4 regions of the Lactococcus sp. KTH0-1S genome follow, and region 4 is predicted to be linked to each of the others. Evidence: predicted binding sites of a transcription regulator. Region 4 holds the regulator's gene; each other region holds the start of a gene.
The links. The regulator Rex, encoded in region 4, represses fermentation and respiration genes when NADH is low (regulators of the CRP and FNR family bind a similar motif). The targets are predictions, from matches to a motif close to TTGTGAANTANTTCACAA.
Positions count from the first base shown of each region.

Region 1 (7,474 bases), 140 kb from region 4:
GTGGGCGTGAAAATGCAGGTCTTGACTTAGTTGATTGGGCTAAAAAGTGTGAAAGATTAGGAGCAGGTGAAATTTTACTAACCTCAATGGATAAGGATGGAACAAAGACAGGCTACGATTTGGAAATGCTGGATGTCGTTTGTACTGCTGTTAATATTCCTGTTGTAGCAAGTGGCGGTTGTGGGAAGATTTCGGACATTGTTGAAGTTTTTCAAAAAACAAGAAGCGATGCTGCCCTTGTTGCTTCATTATTTCATTATGGCGAAGCAACAGTTGATGAAGTTAAAGACGAACTTATAAAAAATAATATTCCAGCAAGAATTATTAAGAAGGAGACATTATGAGACCAGATTTTCATAAGCAGGAACTTATTCCTGTTATTGTTCAAGATTATCAAACAAATCAAGTATTAATGCTTGCCTATACAAATGAAGTGGCTTTTGAGAAAATGCTTGAAACTGGTGAAACTTGGTTTTGGTCACGTTCACGACAAAAGCTTTGGCACAAAGGAGAAGAATCAGGGCATTTTCAAAAAATAAAAGGAATGCGTTTGGATTGTGACCAAGATACTTTACTGATTTTTGTTGAACAAATTAGTAATGCTTGTCATACTGGTGCTTACTCTTGTTTTTATGATGAACTTATTCCTTTTGATGACTCTGATATTTTTAGTGAGTTGGAGAAGCAAATCATCGACCGAAAGTTACATCCAGTCGAAAAATCTTATACGAATTATTTGCTTGAAGAGGGCATCGATAAAGTATTAAAAAAGATTGGTGAAGAAGCAAGCGAAGTAATCATTGCTAGTAAAAATTCGGATAAAGGAGAACTTTTAGGAGAAATTGATGATTTACTCTATCATTTGTTTGTATTAATGAATCAGCAAGGTATTTCTCTTGAAGAAGTACGACAAAAAGCAAAAGAACGGCATCAGCTTGAGGGAAATAAGAAGGAATTTCATACAAGGACGGCAGATTAAATGAAAAAATTAGATTATCATTTCCACTCTCATTTTTCGGCTGATAGTGAGGAGCTTCCTAGAAATCATGTGATAGAAGCTATAGCACATGGTTTAGAAGAAATTTGTTTTACAGAGCATCGAGATTTTTATTTTCCAGGAATGGATTTTTCACTAAATCTACCTGAGTATTTTCAAGAAATCAATCGATTACAAGCGGAATTTAAAGATAAAATTAAAATAAAAATTGGCTTGGAAATGGGAATTGATTTACGTTTTAAATCAGAAATTAATCAGTTTATTGATTCGGCTCCTTTTGATTTTGTGATTGCCTCTGTTCATGAAATTGGAGATATTGAAGTTTATGACGGAACAGAATTTTATCTACAGAAAACAAAAGAAGAAGCACAAAGAGAATATCTTTTAGCTTGTTTAGATGTTGTTCAAAATTTTGAGACTTATAATTCATTTGGTCATTTAGATTATGTTGCTAGATATGGACCTTACACGGATAAATCTATAAAGTTTGCAGAGAATCGGGAGATTTTATTTGAAATCTTGCGGGCTTTAGCTTCAAAAGAAAAAGCATTAGAAATAAATACTAGATTGTTTGATGATCCGAAAACTGGACAATTTTATAGTGATTTATTGATTAATTTTAAAAAATTAGGTGGAAAATTTATAACTTTAGGAACGGATAGTCATATAGCAAAGCGTGATTGGCTTTCAATTCATAAAGCAAGAACTTTAATTAAAAAAGCTGGTTTTCATGAACTAGCAACTTTTAGTGGGATGAAAATTGATAAAAATAAAAAGTCTATTAAAGAATAATAGACTTTTTATTTTATGAGGCTAAATCTTTCTCAAGTAGCGCAAGACGTTCTTGAACTTCTTGATTTGATAGTTGGTGGGCTTTGATGTAACGGTTATTTGGATGAACTCGACATTCATGTGAACAAGCACCAAGATATTTTGCTTCGTTTTCCTCTGAAGCTAACATTTGTCTGTTGCATTCTGGATTTCCGCAATTGATGTAACGTTCACATGGGCTTCCATCAAACCAATCACGTCCGACAATGACATGTTCTTTTTGGTTGATTGGAACTGCGATTCGGCTATCAAAAACATACATTTGTCCGTCCCAGAGATCTCCTTGAACTTCTGGGTCTTTTCCGTATGTGGCAATTCCTCCGTGAAGTTGACCAACGTCTTTGAAGCCTTCACGAACGAGCCATCCTGAAAATTTTTCACAACGTATTCCACCGGTACAGTAGGTTAAAACACGTTTTTCCATGAATTGTTCTTTGTTATCTCGAATCCACTGTGGAAGTTCTCTAAAACTTCTTATTTCTGGACGAATGGCGCCACGAAAATGTCCTAAGTCAAATTCATAATCATTTCGTGCATCAATTACTACAGTATTTTCATCAAGCATGGCCTCACGAAACTCTTTTGGATCAAGATAAGCCCCAGTAAGTTCCAAGGGATTGACATCATCTTCTAAACTTAAATTGACTAATTCAGGGCGATAACGGACATGCATTTTCTTAAAAGCATTTTGCTCGGCTTCATCAATTTTGAAAATTGTTGAGCTAAAGCGAGGGTCATTTTTCATCAGTTCCATGTAGGCATTTGTTTGCTCGATAGTACCAGAAACAGTTCCGTTAATTCCTTCGTCAGCGACTAAAATGCGTCCTTTTAAACCTAATTCTCTACAGTCTGCGAGGTGTTTTTGGGCAAAAGTTTCTCCATCTTCAATTGGGACATATTGGTAATATAATAAAACTCGATAATCTTGAGTCATAATTTCTCCTTAATCTTATTAGTACATTAGAATCCATTATAATTTAATCATTTTCTGTCTATCAAAAGCAACAAAATTGCTTGTATATTTTCTAACAAGCTTAATTATTGTGGATTTAATTGAATATTAAAGGGAGAAGTTGTAATCTATTTGTTGTTAAATTCTTGTTAATAGAAATAAATGCATTAAATATTATTATTTTATTGACAATTTAAAATATTAAGAGTATTATAATGTAAATTAACAAAAAAAGAGGAACTTGAAATGACATACACACAATTTTCATTGTTGTTGATCAAGGTGGACCTACATTAGCTTTTGTGGCTAAAAGATGTGGGTCCTGTTTGGCGATAGTCATTTCGAGGACCGAGAGACGTCCTCACGGGCGTCTTTTTTGTTTCTTAATAAAAAATAGAGGTAATATTATGCGAAAAATTGAATTCTTTGACACAAGTTTGAGAGATGGCGAACAGACACCAGGCGTTAGTTTCTCCATTTCAGAAAAAGTAACGATTGCTAAACAACTGGAAAAATGGGGGATTACTGTCATAGAGGCTGGTTTTCCCGCGGCAAGTCCAGATAGTTTTGAAGCAGTAAAGCAAATTGCTGATTCTTTGAATGATACGGCTGTCACTGCATTAGCTCGTTGTGTTATCTCAGATATCGATAAAGCGGTTGAAGCGGTAAAGGGGGCAAAATATCCGCAAATTCATGTTTTCATTGCCACTTCACCTATTCACATGAAATATAAACTTAAAATCAGTCCCGAAGAAGTTTTGAAAAATATTGATAAATGTGTGAGATACGCACGTGAACGGGTCGAGGTTGTTGAGTTTTCTCCAGAGGATGCAACAAGGACAGAGTTGAATTTTCTTTTGAAGGCTGTTCAAACGGCTGTCGATGCAGGAGCAACTTATATTAATATTCCTGATACTGTCGGTTATACGACGCCAGAAGAATATGGAAAAATTTTTAAATTTTTGATTGATAACATTAAGTCTGAGAGAGAAATTATTTTTAGTCCACATTGTCATGATGATTTAGGGATGGCTGTAGCTAATTCATTAGCTGCAATTAAAGCTGGGGCTGGGAGAGTTGAAGGAACTGTCAACGGCATTGGAGAGCGAGCTGGGAATGCTGCTCTTGAAGAAATTGCTGTGGCACTACATATTCGTAAAGATTTTTATCAGGCACAAAGTCCTTTAAAACTTTCAGAAACTGCTGCAACGGCAGAACTAATTTCGCAATTTTCAGGAATTGCTATTCCAAAAAATAAAGCAATTGTTGGTGCTAATGCTTTTGCACATGAATCAGGAATTCATCAAGATGGTGTCCTTAAAAATGCTGAAACTTATGAAATTATTACACCAGAACTTGTCGGAATAAAGCATAATTCGTTGCCTTTAGGTAAACTTTCTGGTCGTCATGCTTTTAGTGAAAAATTGACGGAACTTAATATTGCTTATGACGACGAAAGTCTTGCAATTTTATTTGAAAAATTTAAAAAATTAGCTGACAAGAAAAAAGAAATTACTGACGCAGATATTCATGCCTTGTTTACAGGAGAAACGGTAAAAAATCTGGCTGGATTTATACTTGATAATGTTCAAATTGATGGGCACAAAGCACTGGTGCAACTAAAAAATCAAGAAGAGGAAATTTATGTTAGTCAAGGAGAGGGGGCAGGTTCAGTGGATGCAATTTTTAAAGCTATTGATAAAGTCTTTAATCATCAACTAAAATTAATTTCCTATTCAGTTGATGCTGTAACTGATGGAATTGATGCACAAGCAACGACTTTGGTTTCTGTTGAAAATCTATCTACGGGCACTATATTTAATGCTAAAGGTGTTGATTATGATGTATTGAAAGGAAGCGCCATTGCTTACATGAACGCTAATGTTTTAGTTCAAAAAGAAAATTTACAAGGAAAGGTTGAACAAATTTCAGCTCATGATGGAATTTAAGGTGAAAAATATTGTCTAAAAAAATTGTGACACTTGCGGGAGACGGAATTGGGCCAGAAATTATGTCAGCTGGTTTAAGTGTTTTAAAAGCTGTCAGTAAAAAAATTGATTTTGAGTATGAATTAGAAGCCAAAGATTTTGGAGGAATTGCAATTGATAAGCATGGTCATCCTTTACCAGAAGAAACTTTGCAAGCAGTTAAAAATGCGGACGCAATCTTGCTCGCTGCAATTGGTCATCCTAAATACAACGATGCAAAAGTTAGACCAGAACAAGGGTTACTTGCTTTACGGAAAGAATTAGGACTTTACGCTAATGTTCGTCCATTAAAAATTTATCCGGCTTTAAAAAAACTTTCTCCCATCCGAAATGTTGAAAATGTTGATTTCCTAGTGATTCGCGAACTGACAGGGGGAATCTATTTCGGTCAGCATGAATTGGCAGATGATAAAGCACGAGATGTCAATGATTATTCTGCTGATGAAATAAGAAGAATTCTTCATTTTGCTTTCAAAAGTGCTCAAAGTCGGCCCAGAAAATTACTGACTTCGGTTGATAAACAAAATGTCCTTGCAACTTCTAAATTATGGCGAAAAATGGCTGATGAAATTGCTGACGAATATCCTGATGTACGATTAGAGCACCAATTGGTCGATTCTTGCGCGATGTTACTGATTACTAATCCGCAACAATTTGATGTAATAGTCACTGAAAATCTATTTGGTGATATTCTCTCTGACGAAGCGAGTAGTTTGGCTGGAACTTTGGGAGTGATGCCATCGAGTTCACACGGCTTTAACGGTTTGTCACTTTATGAGCCAATTCACGGTTCGGCACCAGATATCGCAGGAAAAGGAATTGCGAACCCTGTTTCGATGATTTTGTCAGTTGCCCTGATGCTAAGAGAATCTTTTGGGCAAGAAGAGGGGGCTGCGATGATTGAAAAAGCCGTAACTCAAACTTTTACTGACGGAATTTTGACTAAAGATTTAGGTGGAACCGCGACAACTGAAGAAATGACAGAAGCAATCCTGAAAAATTGTCAGTAAAATGCGATTGAATAGTGAGCATTTTAGTTGTAGATAAAAGAACCGTCAGCATAGCTGACAGTTCTGTCAGAATTGCGATTGAAGAATGAGCATTTTAGTTGTAGATAAAAGAACCGTCAGCATAGCTGACAGTTCTGTCAGAATTGCGATTGAAGAATGAGCATTTTAGTTGTAAATAAAAGAACTATCAGCGTAACTGACAATTCTGTCAGTAAAATGCGATTGAGCAATGAATATTTTAGTTGCAGACAAAAGAACCGTTAACAAATTTGAGAGATCTGTCAGTAAATATTACTGACAGAAAGTACAAAATTACTGACAGAATTTGTCAGAATAAATTTTTAAAAAAGGAAATAAAAAAATGTCAAGTAAAACAATATTTGATAAACTTTGGGATCAGCATGTGATTGCTGGAAATGAGGGAGAACCTCAACTGCTTTATATTGACCTTCATGTTATTCATGAGGTTACGAGTCCGCAAGCATTTCAGGGCTTACGTGAAGCAGGACGTCGTGTTCGGAGAAAAGATTTGACATACGGAACTCTTGACCACAATGTTCCAACACAAGATATTTTTAATATTCAAGATTTGATTTCTAAAAAACAAATTGATACTTTTACTAAAAATGTCAAAGAATTTGATGTTCCAGCGGAGACTCATGGTGGAAAAGGACAAGGAATTGTTCACATGGTAGCACCTGAATCTGGCAGAACTCAACCGGGGAAAACAATTGTTTGTGGCGATAGTCATACCGCAACAAATGGAGCATTTGGTGCAATTGCATTTGGAATTGGTACAAGTGAAGTTGAACATGTTCTTGCAACTCAAACCATTTGGCAAGTTAAACCCAAGCGTATGAAAATTGAATTTCAAGGTCATCCACAAAAAGGAATTTATAGCAAAGACTTTATCCTCGCATTAATTGCTAAGTATGGTGTGGATGCAGGTGTAGGTTATGCGGTTGAATATAGTGGGGATGCTATCAGTGATTTAAGCATGGAAGAACGGATGACAATCTGTAACATGTCAATTGAATTTGGGGCAAAAATTGGCCTGATGAATCCTGATGAAAAAACTTATGACTATGTCAAAGGGCGTGAACATGCACCTGAAAACTTTGAGGAAGCTGTCAGTAAATGGGAAAAACTTGTCAGTGATTCTGATGCACAATACGATAAGATTTTAAGTCTTGATGTCAGCCAGTTGAAACCAATGGTGACATGGGGAACAAATCCCGGAATGGGCTTAGAATTTGGCGAAAAGTTTCCAGAAATTAATAATGATTTGAATTATGAACGTGCTTATCAGTACATGGATTTAAAGCCAGGCCAAACTGCTTCTGACATAGATTTAGGCTATATTTTCATTGGCTCTTGTACGAATGCTAGACTTGGTGATTTAGAAGAAGCTGCAAAAATTATTGGAGACAGACATATTGCTGATGGACTGACAGGAATAGTCGTCCCCGGAAGCAGACCTGTGAAAGAAGCGGCTGAAGCACAAGGGCTTGATAAAATTTTTAAAGAAGCTGGTTTTGAATGGCGGGAGCCGGGTTGCTCAGCCTGTCTTGGAATGAATCCTGACCAAATTCCAGAATACGTTCATTGTGCTTCAACCTCTAATCGAAATTTTGAAGGACGTCAAGGACATAATGCAAGAACGCATCTGTGCTCTCCAGCTATGGCTGCTGCCGCC
Region 1 is NZ_CP195165.1:1,181,562-1,189,035, forward strand. It holds gene hisF (imidazole glycerol phosphate synthase subunit HisF) at 1-344, shown strand, start outside; gene hisIE (bifunctional phosphoribosyl-AMP cyclohydrolase/phosphoribosyl-ATP diphosphatase HisIE) at 341-979, shown strand; gene ACRYLU_RS05815 (histidinol-phosphatase) at 980-1,789, shown strand; gene trhO (oxygen-dependent tRNA uridine(34) hydroxylase TrhO) at 1,803-2,762, opposite strand; gene ACRYLU_RS05825 (2-isopropylmalate synthase) at 3,188-4,729, shown strand; gene leuB (3-isopropylmalate dehydrogenase) at 4,741-5,778, shown strand; gene leuC (3-isopropylmalate dehydratase large subunit) at 6,140-7,474, shown strand, end outside.
Region 1: a site for Rex is predicted at 2,843-2,860, ahead of trhO (oxygen-dependent tRNA uridine(34) hydroxylase TrhO). Genes of this name have one in related genera too.

Region 2 (7,474 bases), 100 kb from region 4:
ATCTTGATGATGTTACTTTTAAACCTTCTGGAAATAGTCTTTCTATTAAAAAAATGACAGGTAATACAAAAATTATTGTTCCTGATGACGTAGGAGTTTCGCTTGATTTAACAACAAATGCTGGGCTTGTAAAGATTTTCAATGAGGCAGCACAAATTAATGCGGGAAATGTTCGTTATTTTAGCGAAAATTTAGATCAGGCGGAAAAACGAATTAAAATCAATATCCGTGTTGATTCAGGAAATATTGAGGTGATTAGAGGATGAAAAAATCACTTTTCACAACCTTTTTAGCAGTTTTTAGTATCATCCTTATTATGTATCTTCTTCTATTTATAATGATGAATAGTGGTCAACCTTTAGGGGGACTAAATACCGCTAATATTATTAGGGAACTTCGAGATAATTTCTACGGTTTATGGATATTTATATCAGTTGCAGGATTACTTGCGCTGATTTTTACCCTTTTTAATCATATTGAAAATATGGCTATTCAACAAAAATTTCAAGATGATATTAAACTTTTAGAAGAAAATCAACAACCTGAATCTCCTGAATTACAAGTCGTTCATGATAAAATTATGAATATGTCAGCTGAACTCCAAGAATTATCTAAGCAAAAATCTGCTGACAAAGCTGAAATTATTGAATTAGAGCGTAAAAGAATTTCACGTGAACTTCATGATTCTGTCAGTCAAGAACTTTTTGCAGCGACAATGATTTTATCCTCTGTTGCTGGTTCGACACAAAATTTGACTAAAGAACAAATTGAAACACAGACACAATTAGTTTTAAAAGTGCTCCATTCTGCACAAAATGAAATGCGAGCGCTCTTACTACATCTTAGACCAGTAGAACTAGATGGTAAAAGTCTAGCAGAAGGCCTGTCAGCACTGACAGACGAGCTCCAAGCGAAAATATCAGCAAATATTACGGTTAAATTGGCTGATATTGAAGCAACAAGTAATGTTGAGGACAATTTATTTCGAATGGCTCAAGAGATTTTATCGAATACTTTGCGTCATTCGCAAGCCGAGCACATTGAAGTTTCTTTAAGAGAATCACTTGGAAACATTTTTTTGAAAATTGCTGATGATGGAGTTGGTTTTGATGTTTCTACTAGTGATAAGACGGTCAGTTACGGTTTAGCCAATATCAAAGAACGTGCTTTATTAATCGGCGGAGATGCCAAAGTAATCTCGGCACCAGGAGCGGGGACAACTGTTGAAATCATTATCCCTAAAGCGAAGCCGAGCCTTTAAAAATGATGCGTATTTAGAAAGAACAAAATGGAAAAAATTAAACTTTTAATTGTTGATGACCACCAGATGGTGCGACTAGGTTTATCAAGTTTCATGAATATTCAACCCGATATCGAAGTGGTTGGTGAAGCTGCCGATGGCGAATCAGGCTTTTTAAAAACTGAAATGCTTGACCCTGATGTTATTCTCATGGATTTAGTAATGGATCGACTTGATGGAATTGGAGCAACGCAAAAGATTTTAGCTAAAAATCCAGAACGAAAAATTTTAATTCTAACGAGTTTTATTGATGACGAAAAAGTTTTTCCGGCTTTAGCTGCCGGAGCTAAAGGTTATATTCTTAAAACATCACAAGCCGCTGATATCGCATCTGCAATCAGAAAAGTTGCCAATGGAGAAGATGTCCTTTCCGATGCTGTCAAGGAAAAGATTGCTCAACAAAAACATCGAAAACATGAATTATATGATGATTTATCAAAAAGAGAATTAGAAGTATTAAAAGTACTTGCGACGGGACTTTCTAATCAAGAAATTGCTGACGAACTTTTTATTAGTTTAAAAACAGTCAAAACTCATGTTTCTAATATTTTTAATAAGCTTGAAGTATCAGACCGAACTCAAGCAACAATTTATGCTATTCAACATCACTTAGTTTAAACTTGAGGAAAAACAAGTAAGAAATATGATATAATTAAAAATGTACAAATAAAAATAAAGTGAAAAAAAGATGGAAAAAATATTAGAAAAAGCTCAAAAAATAAAAATCATTTTTTTTGATATTGATGATACTTTGAGGGTCAAAGATTCAGCTTTCATGCCTGAATCAATCACTGAAGTTTTTTATAAACTTCGTGAAAAAGGGATTATTACAGGAATTGCAACGGGAAGAAATCTTTTCGGAGTTGTACCAGAAGTTCGAGCATTAAAACCAGATTTCTATGTAGCAATCAATGGTGCCTATGTCGAAAATGCACAAACGGGAGAAGTATTATATAAAAATACTTTTTCACCGGAATTAATTGAAGAAATAATCACTTGGTTGAAAAATGAACAAAGTGAATATTCTTTTGTAGCCGCCGATAGTTTGAAAATTTCAAAATGGGATAAAATTGCTAGCGATGCTATAGGACCAGTTTATGCAGAACTAGAAGAAAATCCTGAATACTATAAAACAAATGAAATTTACCAAATGTTGACAATTTCAGACCATGATGACCAATTGAGATTACCAGATAATTTAGCTGATAAAATTCGCTTAGTCCGTTGGCATCCAAATAGTTCAGATATTGTTCCAATGGAAGGTTCTAAAGCAATTGGCTGTCAAAAAGTCTTACAAGAACTTGGTCTAAAAGCTGAGAACATGATGAACTTTGGTGATGGACTTAATGACCGTGAACTCTTTGATTTTGCAGGTCTGTCAGTAGCGATGAAGGTTTCACATCCAGAAATTTTAGAAAAAGCAGATTACATTACTGATTCTGTTGAAAATGATGGAATTCTAAAAGCCTTACAAGCCTTAAAAATTATTGATTAAAGCTATCAGTAAAAATCTGTCAGTAAAAATTACTGACAGAAATTTATTAATATATAAAAAGAAAGGAAGGTATTTTTAGAAATAAAAATACTAACTAAAAAATATGAATTACCCACAACTTGAACTTGAAAACTACAAAGGTACTACAGCAATTATCAATACAAATCATGGAAAAATGACTGTAAAATTATTTGATAACCTTGCTCCAAAAACTGTAAAAAACTTTATTGAACTTAGCAAAGAGGGTTATTATGATGGAGTAATTTTCCACCGTATCATCAAAGATTTCATGGTTCAAGGAGGAGACCCAACAGGAACTGGTATGGGAGGTTCTTCAATCTACGGTGAAAAATTTGAAGATGAATTCTCAATGAACCTCTTTAATCTTCGTGGAGCTTTGTCAATGGCCAATGCTGGACCTAATACAAACGGAAGTCAATTTTTCATTGTTCAAAATAAAAACTTGCCTTATCCTAAAGATTCACTTATCCAAGGAGGGTGGCCTGAAGAAGTAGCTGAAACATATACTGGCGGTGGAACTCCTCATCTTGATGGTCGTCACACTGTCTTTGGTCAATTGGTTGATGAAGAAAGCTATAAAGTTCTCGATGAAATTGCAGCTGTTCGTGTAGGTGCGCAAGATAAACCAGTCGATGATGTCGTTATTGAATCAGTTGAAATTATCGAGCCATAATATGGAAAAGAAAAGTCCTAAAATCGGTGATATTGTTGAGGTTGAAATTATTGGAATGCAAGATTATGGTGCATTTGTAAAATTTTACCTGGATAATTCATCGAATAAAGAAAAAATTGAACAAAAAGGATTGATTCATATTTCTGAAATTCAATCTGGTTATGTCAAAAGTATTCATGATATTGCTAAAATCGGCCAAAAAGTGATGGCACAAATTATAGATATTGATGAATATAATGGCAAAATTAGCCTGTCAATTCGCAGTCTGGAAAAAAATCCGCAAGTTCACCATATTTACCGAAAAAAACATTTTACTGATTCTCGGGATAAAATTGGCTTTAAAACCCTTGCTAATTATTTGCCAGGTTGGATTGAAGAAAATGAAGCCTACCTTAAAGCCAAAAAAAATGCCCAAAGTGAGGATTTTCTTTGAATGATAACGTATTAAGATATATCAAACGAGTTTTTAATTTAATTACTATTCTTGGCTTTGTTGCGACAATTGTTGGTGGCGTTTATTTATGGCGCCTTGGTGCATTTCAAAATCAAGCGGTCTTACAACAATTGATTGTTGCACATCGGTTTTTAGGACCATTAATCTTCCTTTGTATGCAAATTTTGCAAGTCATCGTTCCAATCATACCAGGTGGGATTACAATGGCAGCAGGAGTCATGATTTTTGGACCAGTTTGGGGTTTTATTTATAATTACTTTGGAATTGTTGCGGGATCTTTTTTACTTTTTCACTTTGGAAAAAAATATGGATCTTCATTAGCCAAAACTTTTGTCAAAGAAAAAACATATAATAAATACATGGCTTGGTTGGATAAGGGGCAAAAACGTTTTAATATTGTTTTCGCGCTCCTCATTTTATCTCCGATCGCCCCAGACGATGCCCTTGTCCTAATTGCAAGTCAAACAAAAATGAGCTGGAAATTCTTCACTTGGAGTATCTTATTATGTAAACCATTGCCAATTCTCCTCTATTCTTATCTTTTGATTTTTGGAGGAGACCTTCTTGGGCACATTTTATAAAATGCTGAGAGTGCTTTCAGTGTTTTTTTATTGGAATTTTTGAGAAAGAATGCCCAAATCATCCAAAAAAATTGTATAATAGAATGGATTTATGATTTTAAACAGAAGTCACCTCAATAATAAAATTGTTTTTGTAAATTTGAAGCAAAAGTTAGAACTAAGTGATAGCAAATTGCCCCAAATGAATTGCCAAAACAAGATTAAACTGACTGGAGCTAGTTTTGAAAAACAAGAAAGCAAATAGATTTACATTTGATTCACGAATTGATTATGGGCTAATTTTACCAGCCTTTATGTTAATATTGATTGGTCTTTACGCACTTTATGTTGCAGTAAGTCATGACCACCCCACACAAGCAACAACAATGGTTGTTCAACAAGGAACATGGGTTATTGTTGGCCTCTTTGTTGCTTTAATCGTTATGCATATGGACTCAAGGTTTTTATGGAACTTAACACCGTTTTTTTACCTGCTAGGCCTTATATTAATGGTTCTACCAATATTTTTCTATGATAAAGCAACCTATGCTTCAACAGGTGCAAAAAACTGGCTTGCTTTTGGTGGACGTAATCTTTTTCAACCATCAGAGTTTATGAAACTTTCCTATATTTTATTTTCGGCTAGGATTGTGGTTACCTTCCAAAATAATCTAAAAAAACGAGTACTCAAAGATGATTTCCGCTTAATCGGACTTCTGATACTTGAAACAATTCCAGTTGCCATTTTATCAGTCTTTCAAAAAGACTTCGGAACTTTCTTGGTCTTTGCAGCTATCTTTGCTGGAATTATTTTAGTTGCTGGTATTTCTTGGAAAATACTTGCGCCAGCTTTTCTTTTCGTAGCAGCAGTAGCTGGAGGGATTGTTGCTCTAGTTGCTTCACCAGAGGGACAAAAATTTCTTGAAAGTACTAGTTTTGCTCAGTATCAGGTCAATCGTTTTATCGCATGGTTACATCCTTTTGAATATTCTCAGACCTTCAGTCTTCAACAAGCACGCTCATTAATTTCAGTTGGTGTTGGTGGTCTTTGGGGTAAAGGAGTTGGTGTAGCTAATGTCAATGTTCCCGTTCGAGAATCAGATATGATTTTCACTGTCATTGCTGAAGATTTTGGATTTGTTGGATCAGCCTTTTTGATTTTCCTTTACTTTATGCTGATTTATCGAATGATTCGAGTAACTTTCAAATCAAATAATCAGTTTTATACCTATATTTCAACGGGTATTATTATGATGATTCTCTTCCATGTCTTTGAAAATATTGGAGCAGCGATTGGTGTTGTTCCTTTAACAGGTATTCCCTTACCCTTCATTTCTCAAGGGGGATCGGCCTTAATGGCAAATATCATCGGCTTAGGGCTCGTTTTATCAATGAAATATAATCAATTACCAGAATTTGTCAAGGAACAAAGACAAATTCCAGTTAAGGGTGATAGTCGAAAAAATCGTCGAAGAAATAGACGTTAACAATTAATAAGAATACAAAAAAGTAAAAGTTACTGACAGAAAATTCAGTAGCTTTTTTATTACAATAAAATATTTAAAAGTCTATATATACCAAGGAAGAAAACGCTTTAATTTTTTGTAAATTATTAGAATTAATGATAGAATAAACTCGTGAGAGAAATCTCAAATACTAAATTTAATTGATTGCCTGAAACGACAACCATCCTATATAGAGGAGGCGTTTTTATGCGCGCAGCACGTTTTTATGACCGCGGCGATATCCGCGTTGATGAAATTAAGGAACCAATAGTAAAAGCTGGTCAAGTTGGCATTGATGTGGCTTGGTGTGGAATTTGTGGAACAGATCTTCATGAATTTTTAGATGGGCCAATTTTTTGTCCGTCAATAGAACATCCTAATCCAATTACTGGAGAAGTACCACCAGTCACTCTTGGACATGAAATGTCTGGGGTTATAAATTTTGTAGGTGAAGGAGTAAGCGGACTTAAAGTAGGTGACCATGTCGTTGTCGAACCTTATATCGTTCCCGAAGGGACTGATACAAGTGAAACTGGACATTATAACCTCTCAGAAGGTTCAAACTTTATTGGTTTGGGTGGAAATGGTGGAGGATTGGCTGAAAAAATTTCTGTTGATGAACGTTGGGTTCACAAAATTCCTGATAACTTACCATTGGATGAAGCTGCTCTAATTGAACCACTATCAGTTGGCTACCACGCTGTTGAACGGGCAAATTTAAGTGAAAAGAGTACGATATTAGTTGTTGGTGCTGGACCAATTGGACTTTTAACTGCTGCCGTTGCAAAAGCGCAAGGACATACTGTTATCATCAGTGAACCTAGTGGACTTCGCCGCAAAAAAGCACAAGAAGCACAAGTTGCTGATTATTTCTTCAATCCAATTGAAGATGACATTCAAGCTAAGGTTCATGAAATTAATGAAAAAGGAGTGGACGCAGCCTTTGAATGTACCTCTGTCCAACCGGGATTTGACGCTTGTCTAGATGCGATTCGTATGGGTGGAACAGTTGTCATTGTTGCAATTTGGGGTAAGCCTGCTAGTGTTGATATGGCAAAATTAGTAATCAAAGAAGCTAATCTTTTAGGAACGATTGCTTATAATAACACTCATCCAAAAACAATTGATTTAGTATCAACAGGTAAAATAAAATTGGACCAATTCATCACAGCTAAAATCGGTTTGGATGATTTAATTGATAAAGGATTTGATACGCTGATTCATCATAATGAAACAGCTGTTAAAATTTTAGTTTCACCAACTGGTAAAGGTCTATAAAATAATTAAATAAAGGAGAAAAAAATGTCTAAAATTGCAGCAGTTACTGGAGCAGGTCAAGGAATTGGTTTTGCAATCGCAAAACGTCTCTATAATGATGGTTTTAAAGTAGCTATTATTGATTACAACGAAGAAACAGCTCAAAAAGCGGCAAAAGAACTTGGAGAAAACTCATTTTCGGTTAAAGC
Region 2 is NZ_CP195165.1:936,422-943,895, forward strand. It holds gene liaF (cell wall-active antibiotics response protein LiaF) at 1-266, shown strand, start outside; gene ACRYLU_RS04630 (sensor histidine kinase) at 263-1,261, shown strand; gene ACRYLU_RS04635 (LuxR C-terminal-related transcriptional regulator) at 1,289-1,918, shown strand; gene ACRYLU_RS04640 (Cof-type HAD-IIB family hydrolase) at 1,989-2,795, shown strand; gene ACRYLU_RS04645 (peptidylprolyl isomerase) at 2,899-3,489, shown strand; gene ACRYLU_RS04650 (CvfD/Ygs/GSP13 family RNA-binding post-transcriptional regulator) at 3,491-3,922, shown strand; gene ACRYLU_RS04655 (TVP38/TMEM64 family protein) at 3,919-4,524, shown strand; gene ACRYLU_RS04660 (FtsW/RodA/SpoVE family cell cycle protein) at 4,746-5,990, shown strand; gene ACRYLU_RS04665 (2,3-butanediol dehydrogenase) at 6,216-7,286, shown strand; gene ACRYLU_RS04670 ((S)-acetoin forming diacetyl reductase) at 7,311-7,474, shown strand, end outside.
Region 2: a site for Rex is predicted at 6,139-6,156, ahead of ACRYLU_RS04665 (2,3-butanediol dehydrogenase). Genes of this name have one in related genera too.

Region 3 (7,474 bases), 960 kb from region 4:
ACTGAAACATCTAAGTACCTGCAGGAAGAGAAAGTAAAAACGATTTCGTAAGTAGCGGCGAGCGAACGCGAAGAAGGGCAAACCAAGAAGCTTGCTTCTTGGGGTTGTAGGACTGCAACGTGGACTTAAGCATTATAGTCGAATAACCTGGGAAGGTTAATCAAAGAGGGTAATAATCCCGTAGACGAAATAGCGCTTATACCTAGCAGTATCCTGAGTAGGGCTGGACACGCGAAATCCAGTTTGAATCCGGGAGGACCATCTCCCAACCCTAAATACTCCTTAGTGACCGATAGTGAACCAGTACCGTGAGGGAAAGGTGAAAAGAACCCCGAGAGGGGAGTGAAATAGCACCTGAAACCGTGTGCCTACAAGAAGTTCGAGCCCGTTAATGGGTGAGAGCGTGCCTTTTGTAGAATGAACCGGCGAGTTACGTTATGATGCGAGGTTAAGTTGAAGAGACGGAGCCGTAGGGAAACCGAGTCTGAATAGGGCGACTTAGTATCATGATGTAGACCCGAAACCTAGTGACCTATCCATGAGCAGGGTGAAGGTGTGGTAAGACGCACTGGAGGCCCGAACCAGGACACGTTGAAAAGTGTTTGGATGACTTGTGGATAGCGGAGAAATTCCAAACGAACTGGGAGATAGCTGGTTCTCTCCGAAATAGCTTTAGGGCTAGCGTCGAAATGTAAGTGTATTGGAGGTAGAGCACTGTTTGGGTGAGGGGTCCGTCTAGGATTACCAATCTCAGATAAACTCCGAATGCTAATACACATGTTCGGCAGTCAGACTGCGAGTGCTAAGATCCGTAGTCGAAAGGGAAACAGCCCAGACCAACAGCTAAGGTCCCAAAATATATGTTAAGTGGAAAAGGATGTGGGGTTGCACAGACAACTAGGATGTTAGCTCAGAAGCAGCTATCATTCAAAGAGTGCGTAATAGCTCACTAGTCGAGTGACCCTGCGCCGAAAATGTACCGGGGCTAAACATATTACCGAAGCTTTGGATTGATATTTTATCAATGGTAGGAGAGCGTTCTTAACCGCGATGAAGGTATACCGTGAGGAGTGCTGGAGCGTTAAGAAGTGAGAATGCCGGTATGAGTAGCGCAAGATAAGTGAGAATCTTATCCACCGTAAGACTAAGGTTTCCAGGGGAAGGCTCGTCCGCCCTGGGTTAGTCGGGACCTAAGGCGAGGCCGAAAGGCGTAGTCGATGGACAACTGGTTGATATTCCAGTACTAGATATGATCGTGATGGAGGGACGCAGTAGGCTAAGAGATGCCAGTTAATGGATTCTGGTCTAAGCAGTGAGGTGTGAGATGTGTCAAATGCATTTCTCTTTAACATTGAGCTGTGATGGGGAAGCAACTACGGTTGCGAACTCTCTGATGTCACACTGCCAAGAAAAGCTTCTAGCGTAAAGTCATATCTACCCGTACCGCAAACCGACACAGGTAGTCGAGGCGAGTAGCCTCAGGTGATCGAGAGAACTCTCGTTAAGGAACTCGGCAAAATAGCCCCGTAACTTCGGGAGAAGGGGTGCTGGTGTAAAAGCCAGCCGCAGTGAATAGGCCCAAGCAACTGTTTATCAAAAACACAGCTCTCTGCTAAACCGCAAGGTGATGTATAGGGGGTGACGCCTGCCCGGTGCTGGAAGGTTAAGAGGAGTGCTTAGACGTAAGTCGAAGGTATGAATTGAAGCCCCAGTAAACGGCGGCCGTAACTATAACGGTCCTAAGGTAGCGAAATTCCTTGTCGGGTAAGTTCCGACCCGCACGAAAGGCGTAATGATTTGGGCACTGTCTCAACGAGAGACTCGGTGAAATTTTAGTACCTGTGAAGATGCAGGTTACCCGCGACAGGACGGAAAGACCCCATGGAGCTTTACTGTAGTTTGATATTGAGTACCTGTAAGTCATGTACAGGATAGGTAGGAGCCATTGAAATAGGGACGCTAGTTTCTATTGAGGCGTTGTTGGGATACTACCCTTGACTTATGGTTACTCTAACCCGCTGGCATAATCGGCCAGGGAGACAGTGTCTGACGGACAGTTTGACTGGGGCGGTCGCCTCCTAAAGAGTAACGGAGGCGCTCAAAGGTTGGCTCAGATTGGTTGGAAATCAATCGTAGAGTGTAAAGGTAAAAGCCAGCTTGACTGCGAGAGCTACAACTCGAGCAGGTAGGAAACTAGGACTTAGTGATCCGGTGGTACCGCATGGAAGGGCCATCGCTCAACGGATAAAAGCTACCCTGGGGATAACAGGCTTATCTCCCCCAAGAGTTCACATCGACGGGGAGGTTTGGCACCTCGATGTCGGCTCGTCGCATCCTGGGGCTGTAGTCGGTCCCAAGGGTTGGGCTGTTCGCCCATTAAAGCGGCACGCGAGCTGGGTTCAGAACGTCGTGAGACAGTTCGGTCCCTATCCGTCGCGGGCGTAGGTAATTTGAGAGGATCTGTCCTTAGTACGAGAGGACCGGGATGGACTTACCGCTGGTGTACCAGTTGTTCCGCCAGGAGCACGGCTGGATAGCTATGTAGGGAAGGGATAAGCGCTGAAAGCATCTAAGTGCGAAGCCCACCTCAAGATGAGATTACCCATTCGTAAGAATTAAGAGCCCAGAGAGATGATCTGGTAGATAGGCTGGAAGTGGAAGAGTTGCGAGACTTGGAGCGGACCAGTACTAATCGCTCGAGGACTTTACCAAAAGAGTCAAATATAATAGGCTTATGGTTTAAAAGTTAGAAGAATTGTTATTTAGTTTTGAATGTTCAAGGTAACATTTAATGATTTGGTCATCATTGCGATGGAGATACACCTGTTCCCATGTCGAACACAGAAGTTAAGTCCATCTACGGCGGAAGTACTTGGGGGTTGCCCCCTGGGAGATAGGCGAGTGGCCAAGTTTTGGGAGTTTAGCTCAGCTGGGAGAGCATCTGCCTTACAAGCAGAGGGTCAGCGGTTCGATCCCGTTAACTCCCATTGGTTGTTTCAGCCATTAAGTGAATAAAGGTTCTGTAGTGTAGCGGTTATCACGTCGCCCTGTCACGGCGAAGATCGCGGGTTCGATTCCCGTCAGAACCGTTAGTAGAAATACTAATGACTCGTTAGCTCAGTTGGTAGAGCATTTGACTTTTAATCAAAGGGTCGCTGGTTCGAGCCCAGCACGGGTCATAATCCTAGCGGATGTGGCGGAATTGGCAGACGCACTAGATTTAGGATCTAGCGCTTAACGGCGTGGGGGTTCAAGTCCCTTCATCCGCATACTAGGTATTAGCCGACTTAGCTCAGTTGGTAGAGCATCTGATTTGTAATCAGAGGGTCGCGTGTTCGAATCATGTAGTCGGCATTGTCGGAAGACACAAAGTTTAAGTGCGAACGTAGTTCAGGGGTAGAACACAACCTTGCCATGGTTGGGGTCGCGAGTTCGAATCTCGTCGTTCGCTTGATAATTCTCCCAAGTGGGAGTTTTTGTATAATACCCGGGGTGGCGGAACTGGCAGACGCACAGGACTTAAAATCCTGCGAGGGGTAACCTTCGTACCGGTTCGAAACCGGTCCTCGGGATATGCTAAGATTAATAGTTATTAAACTATTAATCTTTTTTTATCTTTCTTTAAGAATGGCTTAATAAAGCGGTTACTTTGGTTTTTTGCGAGCTTGGACTAGAAAAATACTTCACAAAATGCTATACTAGGTAAGTAATAAAATATTCGGAGGAATTTTGAAATGGCAATCGTTTCAGCAGAAAAATTCGTACAAGCCGCTCGTGATAACGGATACGCTATCGGTGGTTTCAACACAAACAACCTTGAATGGACTCAAGCTATCTTGCGTGCAGCAGAAGCTAAAAAGACTCCAGTATTGATCCAAACTTCTATGGGTGCGGCTAAATACATGGGTGGTTACAAAATGTGTAAACTCCTCATTGAAACTCTTGTAGAATCAATGGGAATCACAGTTCCAGTTGCTATTCACCTTGACCACGGTCATTTTGATGATGCTTTGGAATGTATCGAAGTTGGTTACTCATCATTGATGTTTGACGGTTCACATCTTCCAATCGAAGAAAACCTTAAACTTGCTGAAGAAGTAATCGCTAAAGCTCATGCTAAAGGCATCTCAGTTGAATGTGAAGTTGGTTCAATTGGTGGTGAAGAAGACGGTATTGTTGGTGAAGGTGAACTTGCTCCTATTGATGATGCAGTTGCAATGGCTAAACTTGGTGTTGACTTCCTTGCAGCAGGTATCGGTAACATTCACGGTCCTTACCCAGAAAACTGGAAAGGTCTTCACATCGATCACCTTGAAAAATTGAACAAAGCACTCGTTGAAGCTATGGGACACAATGTGCCAATCGTACTTCACGGTGGTTCTGGTATCCCTGATGATCAAATCAAAGAAGCTATCGCTAATGGTGTAGCTAAAGTTAACGTTAATACTGAATGCCAACTTGCTTTCGCAGCTGCTACTCGTAAATTCGTTAATGAATTTGATGCTAATGAAGCAGAATACATGAAGAAAAAACTTTTCGACCCACGTAAATTCTTGAAACCTGGTTTCGATGCAATTACTGCGTCTGTTGAAGAACGTATCGACGTATTCGGTTCAGCAAACAAAGCTTAATCATCTTTTAAAATATGATTAAATAAACGTTTGTCATTTTTGACAGGCGTTTTTTTATAATTTTAAAAAATGAATATGATGTGGATGGCAATAAAAATATATTTGGATTTATTCTTATTTTAAAAGAATTTGCTATTTTTTAAATTTATGTTCCATAAATATGAGTGATTAGTTTGACTTATGTAGCTTTGAATGTTACAATTATGTTAGAGTCGATGTCTTTGAGAGGACAATGTTGAAATTATTATGTTTGGTGTGGAGGATAAGTTAAAATTGATTAATAGTATTAAAATAACGCATTTGAAAAAAGATAAATTTATTGCAGGGACGGCACTAATTTTGGGAATGACTGCTTTTGGCGTAGCTGGACATGCTGACGAGGTCACTGTTGCAAATTCTGGTGATACTTTAGAGCTAACTTCGGATGCGCCAACAACTGTAAGTAGTTCAAGTATAGAGACGTCAAGTGCGAATAGTACAAGTGGATCAGTTGCACCGTTAACATTAGATACAAGCGATTCAAGTTCTACGTTTAGTTCAAATAATTCGAATGCTTCATTTGAATCTATTAGCTCAGACGCGTCGTCAGGCTCAGGTAGTTTGAGTTCAAGTAGCTCAGATGCTTCATCAAGCTCAAGCAGTTCAAGCTCAAGTTCTCCATCAAATTCAAATGGTTCAAGCTCATCTTCAAAACCGGATAGCTCTGAGTCAACATCAAAACCAAATAATTCAAATTCATCAGCGAATAACAGTTCAGATAGTAAGTCTTCTATAACCACTCAAGTACCATCAAAATCTGTTTCTACAACAGGACCCTCGGTTTCACTATCTACGTCTGCACATTCAAACTATTCGCAGGATAATTCTTACTATCAAGCGTCAACTGTAATGCAGAGTCCTAATTCTTCATCTGATTCAGCTGTATCTGTTTATACGGTCCTGTTTTGAAGAAAATTCAAGCTGCTAAACCGATTTAAAAAATTGATTCGTCTAGTACGGAAGCTTTTATCAAAAGTATTGCAGACCGAGTAAGAATTTTGGCTGGCAAGAATAATTTGTATGCTTCAATTATTTTGGCACAGGCTATTTTAGAATCTGGTTCTGGTCAAAGTAATATGAGTCAGCAATATTTTAATATTTTCAATATTACAGGTGCATATTTAGGGAAATCAATTTCGTTTAAAACACAAGAATTTTCTGGAAATAATCCGTTCTATCTTGAACAAAGTTTTAGAATTTATAGTAACTATGACCAAGCCTTAGATGATTATATTAATCTGATGATTAAAGGAACGACCTGGAATTCTGAAATTTATGCTGGAGCTTGGAAGTCACAGGCTAAAACTTATCAAGAAGCGGCACAGGCATTGCAAGGAGTTTTTGCAACTGATCCCGAGTATGCTCAAAAATTAATCGAAATTATTCAAGAATATAATTTGAATTTTTATGATAATGTGGACAGTACTACAGCTGTTGTAGATGCTAAAGTTCCAGAAAGCCCACTAGTGGCTTCAAAATTGGATAACTCCGCTTATCCAGATTATAATAGTGTGGAATATCCTGGGGCGGATAGTTATGCTTTTGGTAACTGTACGCAGTATGTTTATAATCGAATTATTCAACTTGGTGGACAAATTGGTACCCACATGGGTAATGGTGGAGAATGGGGAATTAATGCTCAGGCTCAAGGTTATTTCACAACAACTGTTCCAACTGAGGGTTATGCTGTCAGCTTCCCACCAGGAGTAGCTGGTTCAAGTTCTGAATATGGGCACGTAGCTTTTGTTGAAAAGGTTTATTCAGATAACTCTATTCTCGTTTCAGAGATGAATGTTAAAGGTAATAATATTGTCAGCGAACGCCATATTTCTGCTGGTGTAGCTGCTTTGGCAACTTATATTCAACCTAAATAATTACTGACAAAATTAATTAGTAGTTCTGTCAGTAAAACAGGAGTGTTGAATCTTTTATTTAGTTTAAAAAAGAAGATGTTAAAAATCAGCCCAAAGGCTGATTTTTATTTGGTAAAAGTTTGAGATAATAAGTGTACGAGATAAAGATAATCTCAATAAAAAAAGTTTTTAAGATATTGAATGCTTGAATGAGCAGAGAAAGGATCTAAAAAAATGGCTAATAAAAAAGATAGAATTATGGATTTGATGCGTCGTGGAATTATCACGGAAGATGAAGCTTTAGAATTACTTGAAAAAAATGGTTCAGTGAATGGAGAAGCTTCTGATGATAAAACTGAGAACAAAGAATTCACATATACAGATAAAGAAGGATATGTTAATCACGATGTAGATTTTCCTGATGCAATGAAAAATGTTGCAGAAAGTTTGTTTGCTAGAGGTAAAGAAATTTTCCAAGGGGTTGCAAAATCTGTTGATGATAATATTGATTTTTCAAAAGGATTTCCTAAGGTTAAATCAATTTCTCACACTATAGAAAAAGATATCAACGAAGATTTCAAAAATGTTAATCTTAATCTTAAGAGTGGTAAAGTAAATATTTTACCGGGTGAAAATGCCCATGTAAAAGTAGAATATAAAATTTACGGGGCAGTTGAAGATGGTAATGTAGAAGCTTACATTGCTGAAAAAACTAAACTTGAAGTTGAAGATGATGTGCTTGAAATTGAAGCAAATGGTCGAATTTCTGCGGATATTGAACTTTACTTACCAGTAAAAGAATATGAAAATATTGAGATTAATACACCTCATGCAGAACTTAAAGTTGAAAAAATTTCCAGTCAAAAAATGAATATTAATCTTATGAACGGAAATGCTGAAGTGCTTGAAGTAAACAGCGATGAGTTGAAGATTAACAATAAGAATGGTGAA
Region 3 is NZ_CP195165.1:2,003,519-2,010,992, reverse strand. It holds rRNA gene ACRYLU_RS09810 (23S ribosomal RNA) at 1-2,712, shown strand, start outside; rRNA gene rrf (5S ribosomal RNA) at 2,796-2,911, shown strand; tRNA gene ACRYLU_RS09800 (tRNA-Val) at 2,915-2,987, shown strand; tRNA gene ACRYLU_RS09795 (tRNA-Asp) at 3,017-3,089, shown strand; tRNA gene ACRYLU_RS09790 (tRNA-Lys) at 3,107-3,179, shown strand; tRNA gene ACRYLU_RS09785 (tRNA-Leu) at 3,188-3,269, shown strand; tRNA gene ACRYLU_RS09780 (tRNA-Thr) at 3,282-3,354, shown strand; tRNA gene ACRYLU_RS09775 (tRNA-Gly) at 3,380-3,451, shown strand; tRNA gene ACRYLU_RS09770 (tRNA-Leu) at 3,487-3,572, shown strand; gene ACRYLU_RS09765 (class II fructose-bisphosphate aldolase) at 3,735-4,631, shown strand; partial or broken gene ACRYLU_RS09760 (amidase domain-containing protein) at 4,977-6,544, shown strand; gene ACRYLU_RS09755 (DUF4097 family beta strand repeat-containing protein) at 6,758-7,474, shown strand, end outside.
Region 3: a site for Rex is predicted at 3,672-3,689, ahead of ACRYLU_RS09765 (class II fructose-bisphosphate aldolase). Genes of this name have one in related genera too.

Region 4 (7,474 bases):
TATCACCAGAATAGTTTGAAACTTGATTTACATTTTTAGCTTCGAGTTTTTGTGATGAGACCTTATTGTGTGTAGATTGGGCAAGTCCAAGACTTCCACCCGTTACGAGTAAAATGGTTAGACTTGAAAATACTAGATTATTTTTTAAATGTGACATATTTTTCTCCTTTTTGAGATGCGATGCAAATCAATAGAGATTTTGCATCACTGTTACGGTGACATTTCTTCTTTCAAGATTTTTAACCCTCCTTTTACCATTCTGAGTGAGCGACACTCATTATTCATGAATCATTTTCTAAACTGATTATATCAAATCAAAATGTCCGAAAAGACTTTTTCCGAAATCTCGGAATTTTTTTGATAAAAAAAACGCAAAGCTTTCAAGCTTCGCGTTTTAGCTTATTTACACTAAATTCTCTTCACAATACTTACAAATTTTCCAATTCTTCCATCGCTTCCAAAAGAGTCATTTCTATCTCATCTTTTTCATCATTAAAGAGGTCAATTTCAGCTTGTAACTCTCCTAATTTAACAAAATCAGCGGTATTTTCTTGCATTTCCAATAATAGTGCTGCAATTTTTGCTTCCAAATCGGCTAGTTTCTCTTCACAAGCCTTGATTTCGCGCTCTACTTTACGTCGATTCTTTTGAGCTTCTTTCTGAGCTGTAAAATCTTGTTGAGCTAAACTTTCTATCGGCTCCCCATTTTCTGAAGAATTACTCTCAGCTTGTACTTCTTCTTTTTTCTCAACATAATAATCATAATCTCCCAAAAATTCTGTACTTCCTTCGGGAGCAATTTCTAAAACTTTGGTAGCTACTCTATTGATGAAATAGCGGTCATGAGAAACAAACAAGATTGTTCCTGGAAAATCGATCAAAGCATTCTCCAAGACCTCACGTGAATCAATATCCAAGTGATTGGTTGGTTCATCTAAAACTAAAAAGTTATCATGATCCATTGCTAATTTAGCAAGTAAAAGACGGGCTTTTTCACCACCAGAAAGCATCCCAACCGTTTTCTTTACGTCATCTCCACTAAAAAGAAAGGCTCCAAGCATATTGCGAATTTCAACTTCATTAAGTAAGCGATGCTCATTCCATAATTCGTCTAAGACAGTATTTGAAGCAGTCAATCTCCCTTGTTCTTGGTCATAATATCCCAAAGTAACATTGGCACCCAATTTTGCTTGACCTGCTAAAAATGGAATCTGTCCAACAATCGACTTAATTAATGTTGTTTTACCTACTCCATTTGGCCCAACAATAGCAAGGGACTCACCTTTACGCTCGTCAATGTTAATCGGACCAGAGAGACGATTATCTTCATAACCTACCGTTGCTTCTGAAACGGTTAAAACAACATTTCCAGACGTTTTTTCAGGAGTAAAAGTAACATTGGCTGATTTGTCATCACTTGTTGGTGCGTCTAAACGCTCCATTTTCTCCAACTTTTTACGACGCGATTGCGCCATTTTAGTCGTCGAAGCACGAACTAAATTTCTGGCAACATAGTCCTCTAATTTAGCAATTTCTTTTTGTTGTTTTTCAAAATTTTTGAGTTCTAACAAGAGTTTTTGCTCTCTTTGTTCAACATAGCGAGAATAATTTCCAGAAAAACGAGTCAATTCTCCTCTAGATAATTCTAAGACTTCATTAACCACTTTATCCAAAAAGTAGCGGTCATGACTGACAATTAATAAACTACCTTCGTAATTTTTAAGGTAATTTTCAAGCCAAGCTAAAGTTTCAATATCCAAGTGGTTAGTTGGTTCATCCAAAATCAAAAGTTGTGGTCTCTCAAGCAACATCTTAGCAAGAGCCAAACGCGTTTTTTGCCCCCCCGATAAACTTGAAATTTCTCTTTCCCACATTGTTTCATCAAAGCGAAAACCATTTAAGACAGACTTAATTTCAGATTCATAAGTAAATCCATTTTTCATCCGAAATTCTTCTGATAAAGCATCGTACCGTTTCATCAAAGCTGTCAATTCATCCCCAGCAAGTTCTCCCATTTGCAATTCCATCTGGCGCAATTGTTTTTCCATTTGGCGAAGCGAATCAAAAACAGAGAGCATTTCGGCAAATATTGTCCTTGAGGAATTCAGCCCAGTATCTTGCGCTAAATAATTCATCGTCAAATCTTTGGTCTTGGATACAGTTCCGCGACTCGCTTCTTCAACTCCAGCAATAATTTTAAGCAAGGTTGACTTACCAGCTCCATTTCGGCCAACTAGGGCAATTCTTGAATGGTCTTGTAAACTAAAATTGATATTTTCAAATAAAACATCGCCACCAAAAGTGCGTGCAATTCCATTCCCTTGCAGTAAAATCATGATATTTATCCTCTTCGTTAAATCTCAAAGCATATTTTTTAATACTTCGTTTTTCCTTTTCATATAATAGAAAAGCAGTCCTTCTATTATAGCATTTAAGGCAAGTTTTTTGTAGTTCTTCCAAATTCTTGAAATTAAAAAGCTTACCAAATTTGATAAGCTAAAATAAAATTAATATTAGACTAAAATTAATCTTTCACGCAATTCAATTCTCCTAACTTCTGGTGGAATAAACGCTCTGATTCCATCCTCGTTAAAACCAATCAATAGACAGTCCTCGTCAAAAATTAATGGTCGTTTTAGAATACGTGGATTATCCTGAATTAATTCAAAAGCTTTTTCTAGTCCTAATTCATCGAAATTATAATTTAAAGAGGCATATGTTTTCCCTCGGGTCGCAATTATATCCTCAAATCCGTTTTCAGTCAAGGATAAAATTTTGATTAAATCATCTTTTTCCATAACATCTTTTGATAAATTAATTTCTTCAAATTCAATGTGATGTTTACGTAACCATTTTTTAGCTTTTCTACAAGATGAACATGAACCACTAAGATAAATTTTAATCATATTTTCTCCCTATCTATTTTTTTCATATTTCTATTCTAACATGAAAGCGCCTTAATTAAAAGGGGGAAATAAATATTTTTTTAGAATTATAATTATTTTCTCATTTTGGACAACTATTCCATTTCTTTTGTTTGATAATTTCACAAATTTTTGATAAAATTATCACAAAGAAACTAAATATTAATTAGTTTTAATAAAATCGAATTAAATTTTTGAGGTATAACAATGACTGATCATAAATCAAGTAAAAGCTTGCCTAAAGCAACTGCTAAAAGACTGCCACAGTATTATCGACTGTTCAAAAGTCTTGTCGAAGAAAATGTGACACGCACAAATTCACAACTCATTTCAGAAAAAATCGGAGTAGATGCTGCCACAATTCGCCGAGATTTCTCTTTATTTGGTGAATTAGGCCGACGTGGATACGGCTATGAAACGAAAGTGCTCCGTGATTTCTTTGGAGAACTTCTTGGCCAAGACCAAGAAACGCATATCGCTCTAATTGGTGTCGGAAATCTCGGTCGTGCATTACTCCATTATCAATTCCAAGATAGAAACAAAATGAGAATCACGCAAGCCTATGATATTTCTGGCAATCCATTAGTTGGAACACAAACAGATGATGGAATTCCAATTTATAATATTTCTGATTTAGAAAAAAATGTTAAAAAATCGGATATCAAAACAGCAATTCTCTCTGTTCGCAAAGAAAATGCCCAAGAAGTTGTTGACACTCTAGTCAAAGCTGGTATCAAAGGTTTCCTAAACTTTGCCCCAATTCGTTTGAAAGTCCCTTCAGATGTGGTTGTTCAATCAATTGACTTAACTAAGGAGCTGCAAACACTGCTATTTTTCATGGGAGCTCAAGAAGACTAGATTAGTACAAAATAGAAGAACAGTTTTTATAGGCTGTTCTTTTCCTTTCTTTTTAATTGAAAAATGGTTTTTTATTATGTAATCCTTCATTTTCGGATTTCTTCTTCCCGAAAACTAAAATAATTACCAGCCCCTACAATAATATGATCAATAAAATTGATTCCCACATCCTCACAAGATTTTTTTATTTTGTAAGTAAATATTTTATCAGCCTGACTGGGTCGTAAATTTCCTGAGGGATGATTATGTGCAACTAACAGTCCTACTGAGAGATTTTTTATTGCATGATAAAGAATCTCTCTAGGGCTTGCAGTTGCATGATTAACCGCCCCTATAAAAATTGTCTTTTTTTCAATAATTCGATTTTGACCATCTAAATAAGTCGCCACAAGATGCTCTTGTTCAAAATTTTGCATTTCAAAAGCAAGACTCAAGCCATATTCTTTGGAACTCAAAACTTGACCATAACGTTTTCTATTAGTGGTCTGTATCCTTTTTCCAAATTCAATCATCGCTCGAATTTCAATGGATTTTGCCAGTCCAATGCCTGAAATTTCTCTGAGTTCATTAATCGAAGCTTTGCGCAAATTATCCAAAGTTTCAAAATGTTGAAGGATTTCTAAGGCCAAATTTAATGATGAGTATTTCTTAGTGCCTGTCCGCAATAATATCGCTAACAGCTCAACATCAGATAAGCACTCTTCTCCTAAAAATTCTAAGCGTTCTCTAGGTTGCATCGGATATTGATTTTCTCTTAGTTCATACATACTATTATATACGGAAAAATACGGCTTTTGTCACTGACAAAAGATTAATTAAACAAAAAAGTTCTGATGAATCTCAGAACTTTTTATTTTAAGTTATCATTTTACTGACAGAAATTTCTGTCAGTAACTTTTATTCAACTGTTACTGCTTTAGCTAAGTTACGTGGTTTATCAACATCAAGTCCACGTTGCATTGACGCATAATAAGCAATTAATTGTGTTGGAATAACCATTGAAATTGCTGACAAATAAGGATGAACTTGGTTGACAACAATTGTATCATCTTCACGAGCCACTCCTTCTTCAACAATTGTGATAGCTGAGGCTCCACGAGCCACTGTTTCCATTACATTTCCACGCGTATGAGCTGCTACTTCTTCATTATTAGAAATTAAAGCAAGTACTGGAGTTCCTTTTTCAATCAATGAAATCGTTCCATGTTTTAATTCTCCAGCAGCAAATCCTTCACATTGAATATAAGAAATTTCTTTTAATTTGAGAGAAGCTTCCATTGCCACATAATAATCTTGTTTTCGACCAATATAGAAGGCATTGCGAGTAGTTGGCAATAAGTCAGCTACAATTGCTGCAATTTCATCCTTTTCAGATAAAGTGGCTTCAATTGATTGAGCAACTAAAGACAATTCTTTAACTAAATCAAATTCTTTTGCTTTAACTTCTCCTTCAGACTCACCAACTGCCTTTGCAAGAAAAGCCAAAGTTGCAATTTGTCCTGTATATGCTTTGGTTGAAGCAACTGCAATTTCTGGTCCAGCACCAATTAACATTGTATAAGTTGCTTCGCGTGATAAAGTAGATCCGGGAACATTTGTAACTGTTAAGCTTGGAAGTCCTAATTCATTTACTTTTACTAAAACCTGACGGCTGTCAGCCGTTTCACCAGACTGTGAAAGGAAAATAAAGAATGGTTTTTGGCTTAACAAAGGCATATCATAGCCCCATTCTGAAGCAAGACCAAGTTCAACTGGTGTATTTGTCAAAGATTCAAGCATCATTTTTGCCCCAAAACCTGCATGATAAGACGTTCCAGCGGCAATAATATAAATACGATCAGCTTCTTGAATTCCTTTGATAATGTCTTGATCGACTTTCATTGTTCCATCTTCATTTGCATAATTCGCAATGAGTTTACGCATAACTGCTGGTTGTTCATCAATTTCTTTGAGCATGTAGAAAGGATAAGTTCCTTTCCCAATGTCAGATAAATCAAGTTCAGCTGTGTATGACTCACGTGAAAGGACATTGCCTTCGTAATCCATAACTGTAACATTATCCTTTGTTAACACAACAAGCTCTTTATCATGAATTTCCATAAATTCAGACGTTTCACGAATCATCGCCATAGCATCTGAGCAGACCATATTGTAGCCTTCACCAAGGCCGATTAATAATGGTGATTTATTTTTGGCAACATAAATCACTTCTGCATCTTCGCGATCCATAAGAGCAAAGGCATAAGAACCTTGAATTAAGCTTAGAGCTTTTTTGAATGCTTCAAGTGTTGATAATCCTTCTTCAGCAAATTTAGCAATTAAATGAACCGCAATTTCAGTATCGGTTTGTCCTTTAAAAGTATCATTCATCAAAAATTCGTTTTTAAGTTCAACAAAATTTTCAATCACACCATTATGTACTAAAATAAAGCGACCTGATGTTGAAGTATGTGGATGAGCATTGTCTTCCGTTGGTTTACCATGAGTAGCCCAACGTGTGTGACCAATGCCGGCTGTTCCTGAAACATCAATCCCTAACTTTCCTCTTAAGTCTGCAATACGTCCGACAGATTTAACTAATTTTGCTGCTGTTTCTTGACCATTTACAAAAATACCTGCTGAATCATAACCACGATATTCAAGTTTTTCTAGTCCTTGCATCAAAATATCAGTTGCATTTTTACTACCTACAACACCAACAATCCCACACATAATAAAGCTCCATTTAACTCACCTTTGAAATTGGTATAGTTAATTAATTTTCTAATATTTATTTATAAATAGCATTATATTACACTTATTTGTCATTGTCAAGTATAAAACTTCTAATAAAACTCAAAAAGACGATAATTGGTATAATTTATTTTCGACATTAATAAAAACCAATTGATATCAATTGGTTTTTTTAGATTTTTCTTGATACTTAATGTATGTGGGATAAGTAAGTAATAGAATACTAATTCCTTCGAGAAATCCGCCTATTGTATCACTTGGATAATGTACCCCTACAAAAATTCTTGAAAACATTACTAACGCAATTAATATAATACATAAAATGCCTAATAAAATTTTAGAAGAACAATTTTTAAGTTTTCCTAGACAGATAAAGAAAATACTTCCAAAAATAATTGTTGCAAAAATGGAATGTCCGCTTGGAAAACTTTTTCCAGCTTCATTGGCAAAAGCCGCTAACCGATGAATATCAGGACGTTCTCGACCAATAATTACTTTAATAACAGTATTTAAAGCAAGGCTTAAAACAACTGTTACCGCAAACCAGATTGTCGCTTCTTTCTGTTTAAAGAGAAGATATAAAACCAAAGCAAGTAGAACTGCGACAATTATTCCACCTTTATCTCCAAAAATATTTGTCATATGAGAGAAAAAGTAAGTGAGCCCTGAGGAGCTTTGCAAATGAAAAGCCCAAGTTTGAATTGGCCGATCAAAAGGAAATGGACCATGAGTAAAATCAATTTTAACAAAGAGCGTTAAAATTAAAAAGGCAAGGGTGGTAATAGCACCCGAAATATAATAGATTTTTTTATTCATAATTAATTAGTTTTCTATAGACTCCATTAGGAGATGAAAAATTGACCCTTTCGGAGAATTATTTGAAACAAAGACTTTGGCATCATTCAATTGTGCATATTCCTTCGCAATTGCCAAACCAAGTCCTGTTCCAGGAATTTCAC
Region 4 is NZ_CP195165.1:1,038,635-1,046,108, reverse strand. It holds gene ACRYLU_RS05165 (hypothetical protein) at 1-157, opposite strand, end outside; gene ACRYLU_RS05160 (ABC-F family ATP-binding cassette domain-containing protein) at 429-2,336, opposite strand; gene ACRYLU_RS05155 (Spx/MgsR family RNA polymerase-binding regulatory protein) at 2,514-2,906, opposite strand; gene ACRYLU_RS05150 (redox-sensing transcriptional repressor Rex) at 3,132-3,782, shown strand; gene radC (RadC family protein) at 3,869-4,549, opposite strand; gene glmS (glutamine--fructose-6-phosphate transaminase (isomerizing)) at 4,680-6,494, opposite strand; gene ACRYLU_RS05135 (phosphatase PAP2 family protein) at 6,675-7,331, opposite strand; gene ACRYLU_RS05130 (sensor histidine kinase) at 7,338-7,474, opposite strand, start outside.